DNA from 2 places in the Weizmannia acidilactici genome. Region 1 is predicted to be linked to the other one. Evidence: predicted binding sites of a transcription regulator. Region 1 holds the regulator's gene; the other holds the start of a gene.
What was found. The regulator Rex, encoded in region 1, represses fermentation and respiration genes when NADH is low (regulators of the CRP and FNR family bind a similar motif). The targets are predictions, from matches to a motif close to TTGTGAAATATTTCACAA.
Positions count from the first base shown of each region.

Region 2: GBH70_RS09640 (DoxX family membrane protein) is a predicted target of Rex. The motif match lies at 1,092-1,109, and genes of this name have one in related genera.

Region 1 is NZ_BKZR01000026.1:6,537-8,742, reverse strand. Features, by position in the region: gene tatC (twin-arginine translocase subunit TatC) at 1-679, opposite strand, end outside; gene GBH70_RS10490 (redox-sensing transcriptional repressor Rex) at 840-1,514, opposite strand; gene GBH70_RS10485 (ABC-F family ATP-binding cassette domain-containing protein) at 1,794-2,206, shown strand, end outside.
Region 2 is NZ_BKZR01000022.1:45,596-47,801, forward strand. Features, by position in the region: gene fni (type 2 isopentenyl-diphosphate Delta-isomerase) at 1-232, shown strand, start outside; gene GBH70_RS17505 (hypothetical protein) at 280-402, opposite strand; gene GBH70_RS09640 (DoxX family membrane protein) at 529-1,032, opposite strand; gene GBH70_RS09645 (Uma2 family endonuclease) at 1,542-2,126, shown strand; gene GBH70_RS09650 (nitroreductase family protein) at 2,156-2,206, opposite strand, start outside.

The DNA of each region.
Region 1 (2,206 bases):
CGCTGATTTCGTACAGCAAAATCAGCGGTACGCCGGCCATCAGCTGCGAAAATACATCGGGCGGTGTAATGATGGCTGCCGCCGCAATTAAAGCAACATACGCGTATTTTCGTGCCTTTTTTAACAGCATTGGTGTAATGACGCCAAGCCGGGTGAGAAACATGACTACAACCGGCATCTGGAACACAAATCCAAAAGGAAGCGTAATTTGCAGAAGAAATTGGAAATATTCACGGATGCCAATAACCGTATGGACTCCCATTTCCGCCGACAATTCCATCATAAATTCCACCATAAATGGAAAAAGAACAAAGTAAGAAAATGAAATGCCAAGCATAAACAGCAAAATGGAAATGGGAATATAGCTTAATGTGATTTTCCTTTCCTTCTCATACAGGCCAGGGCTTACAAACGCCCACAGCTGGTACAGAATCACCGGGAGCGTCAGCAAGCATGCAATGACAACAGATACTTCCATAAAAACCTTAATCGGATCCGTCACCCTGAAGGCGTTCATCGTTAACACTTCGGCTTCTTCAGCATGCTGCAAATAACGGATCACAGGTTTGGCGGCAAATAATCCCACAATCATCGCAAACACAAAGAAAACGAGAACCGTAATCAGCCGCTTTCTCAATTCCTGAATATGCTCGGCAACCGTCATGTTTTTCGGATTCAAGGCCGTTCACCTTTCATTTCCGCCTTTCGATCCTCCCCATTTTCGGCTCCGCTATGCAACACCTTCAAACCAAAACTACCGGACAGCTTTCCCTTGAATTCCGTTCCCACTTCGGGCCACCCCCTGTACCCATTATGATAACGGAAAAAGGGAGTTTTGGCTATGATTTGACGGTTTTTTCTTTCGAATTTTCGGCATCATTTGAATAATGCTGCAAAAAGTAGATGAGGGCTTGCAGTTCCACGGCCAAATCAATATGGTGGACGCGGACATTCGGCGGGACATTTAGCCTGGCAGGCGTGAAATTCAAGATTCCCTTCACGTTTGTATCCGCAAGTTCATCTGTCACAGTCTGCGCGGCAATGGCCGGAACCGTTAAAATCACGACCGTCACGTCTTCCTGACGAAGCCGCTCCTTTAAATCGTTCATGCTGTAAATCGGCACATTGCCGACCCGTTTTCCTACTTTGCTTTCATCGTTATCAAAGGCCATCACAATCCGAGCGCTGTTGTTTTTGGAAAAATTATAGTTCAAAAGGGCAGTTCCCAAGTTTCCTACCCCAATGAGCGCCACATTTGTCATTTCATCCTGGTTAAGCGTCTTGCTGAAGAAAGACAATAAATATTTAACATTATAACCGTACCCTTTTTTCCCGAGCGCCCCGAAATAAGAAAAATCCCTGCGGATCGTCGCCGAATCGACTTTCACCGCTTCGCTCAGTTCCGCTGAAGAGACCCTCTGCTTGCCAAGAGTGTACAAATTTCTCAAATAACGGTAATACAATGGTAATCGTTTCGCGGTGGCTTGTGGTATTTTAGCTGATTCATCTTTCATGTGAAATCCCCCAAGTTGGTTCCTTTTAGTTTTCGAGATATTTGGCAGCGCTACCAATCCATGATTTTATATTACTCCTGTTTTTATAAATAAAAAATAACCGTCTCTGAAAAAATTTAATCTTACGCCCATTCTCTCTCCAACCATGTTAAATATATCACAAATTTGCATATTTTTCATTGATTTATGTGAAAAGATTTTTGACAATATTCGCGTGCCTCAGTTGAGTTGCAGAGCTGCATCCTGTACACTTACAATAATATAGAGGTGAAAATGGCCATGATGTTGCTGCAAGTTCAACAAGTCACAAAATATTTTGGTGCTGAACTTATTTTATCGAATATAAAATTGGAAATCCAGACAAAAGACCGCATTGCTTTAGTCGGAAGAAACGGGGCAGGGAAATCGACCCTGCTGAAAATCATTGCCGGCCAGCTGTCATATGATGAAGGAACGATTACGAAACCGAACGGGGTCGAAATTGGATATTTGGCCCAAAATTCAGGGTTGGAATCCAATCTTTCCATTTGGGATGAAATGATGTCCGTATTTAAGGGCCTGCTCAATATGGAAAAACAGCTGCGGGCGCTTGAACAAAAAATGGCGGATCCTTCCATTTATAACCGTCCGGCTGAATATGAAAAAATTTTACAGGCTTATGATGAGCTTCAGACCCGCTTTAAAGAGGAAGG
Region 2 (2,206 bases), on a different contig from region 1:
GGTGGCAAGCGGCGGCATGAAAAACGGCGTGGATGCAGCCAAAGCGATTGCACTCGGGGCCGACCTTGCGGGATTTGGTAGAAAACTATTGCACGATGCGGTCAATTCGGTTGATGCTTTGCTCCGGACTTTTGAGCAGACGGAACTTGAGCTGAAGATCGCGATGTTCGGGATTGGGGCGAAGGACTTAAATGCTTTGAAGCACACGTCGTTTTTGAGAAAAACCGATTGATGATTGGCAAAAAAATTCCGGCTCCCATTTTGGGAAGCCGGAATTTTTTATTTTTTCGGTGCAACAAAGTCTGTAAGCTGTGCCATTAATTTACTGCGTGATCTTTTATTTCTCATCAGATAAACGACACCCAAAGCGACAGTTGCCATGGCAAGTTTTTTTCTATCCATATCATCACCACATCCCTTTCATTGTCATATGTTCGTACTTTTCCCTGTACAGGCGCATTTAAACGGGGGTTTTCACAAATAAAAAAGGCAAACATGGACATGTTTGCCTTGAAAGGATGGAGTTGTTTAATGGGCGGCACCTTTTCCCGGTTGCGGTTTATGCTGTTTTTGGAAGTATTTTTTTACTGCAGGTACAGCGAGATGATCCAGACCCCAGACATAAGAAGCGCTGCCTGTAAACAACAGAATCATTGCAACGGTGTAAAGGATCGGGTTCGTACTCGTTGTGCCGGCAAGCATAAAGTTCAGGTTCATAAATGCACCTGCAAGTAAAGCCGGAATGGTGGCCAATCCTAAGATGAGGCCAAGGCCGACCAACATTTCGCCCCAAGGAACAAGCACATTAAATACGTCAACATTTGGGAGAGCGAAATGGCTGATGAACGAAGCATACCAGCCCTGAACAGCAGGATTTTCACCCGCGGTTTTCGCCAATGCGTCTTTTAAAAATCCGGAAGCGTCAAAACCGCCTGTTAGTTTATGAAAGCCGGCTTCAAGCCATTGGATGCCGAGCCAAATTCTTAAAATTGCCCAAATGATACTGATTTTAGAATCATGATACCATTTCATGATTACTCATCTCCTCAAATAAGGAATTTTAAAAGTCCCAAATCATGTTAATAAATATATTGTGAAACATTTCACATATATCACATTATTAGAATACAACATTTACAAGTGGGATACAATAGTCTTTTGAAGGTTGTCAAGAATTTGTGATATTTTTCACATTTGTGAACAGACCCGGTGTCGTAAATCGGGAAAATCCAACTTTTAACGTTAAATATACGAGATAATACTCAAATTAAGAAAAATCTCAATCACCGGGGGATCTGAACCGTTCTGTACTACTTCTGGAAAAGAAATAGGCGGAAACGAAGGAATATAAAAAAATCAGCGGGAAATCGCAGGAAATCAGTGAATGGCTTGCTGAATAATATACGGGTATCAGGGTAGCAAGTATTTGAATACTTGTTCTAAACTGTCAATAATATGTCAAGGAGCTGATGCTGGCAGGGATGGTATAATCTCTATAGAGAGTAATCGTTTTCAATCGATTTTAAATAGGTGGTGGGCTTATGGCAACGGCAGCATTGAACGACCATTTCACGTATGCAGATTATATGTCCATAGGAAAAGATAACCATTTTGAAGTGATAAACGGGCAGGTTTTTATCATGCCATCTTCCCCCGAACCACGTCATCAGGAAGTCGCCAGAAGGCTCAAAAATGCTTTTGCGGCCCGGCTTAGGGGCTCCTCATTGCGGGTTTTCTCCTATTCTGTCGATGTCTGTTTATGTAGCGGCTTTATCGCTCTTGATGAGGTGAAAGAATGGGTGCAGCCGGATCTGGCAATTGTCAGCGCCCATTATAAAATCAGCGAAACGAGGATCGTGGGCGTCCCTGATTTAATCGCGGAAGTGCTTTCACCTGCAACTGTTAAGAAAGACCGCGTGGACAAATTTTACCGCTATCAAAGAGTCGGCGTGTGGGAATACTGGCTCGTGGACCCGTTCAATGAAGTGATTGACGTTTATATATTAAAAAACGGCAAGTACGAAAGTAGGGGCACTTATTTTAAAGATGACCGGATTCCGGTCTCTATTTTGCACAGTGCTTCCATTAACGGAAAAGAAATTTTTACAGTGCCTGTTCTGGAATAAGGGGCGGCGCACAGGCCGCCCTTTCCGCATCAATTAATTGTCTTCCCGAAGCTTCCTTCAAATACCGATTCTTTCACCGG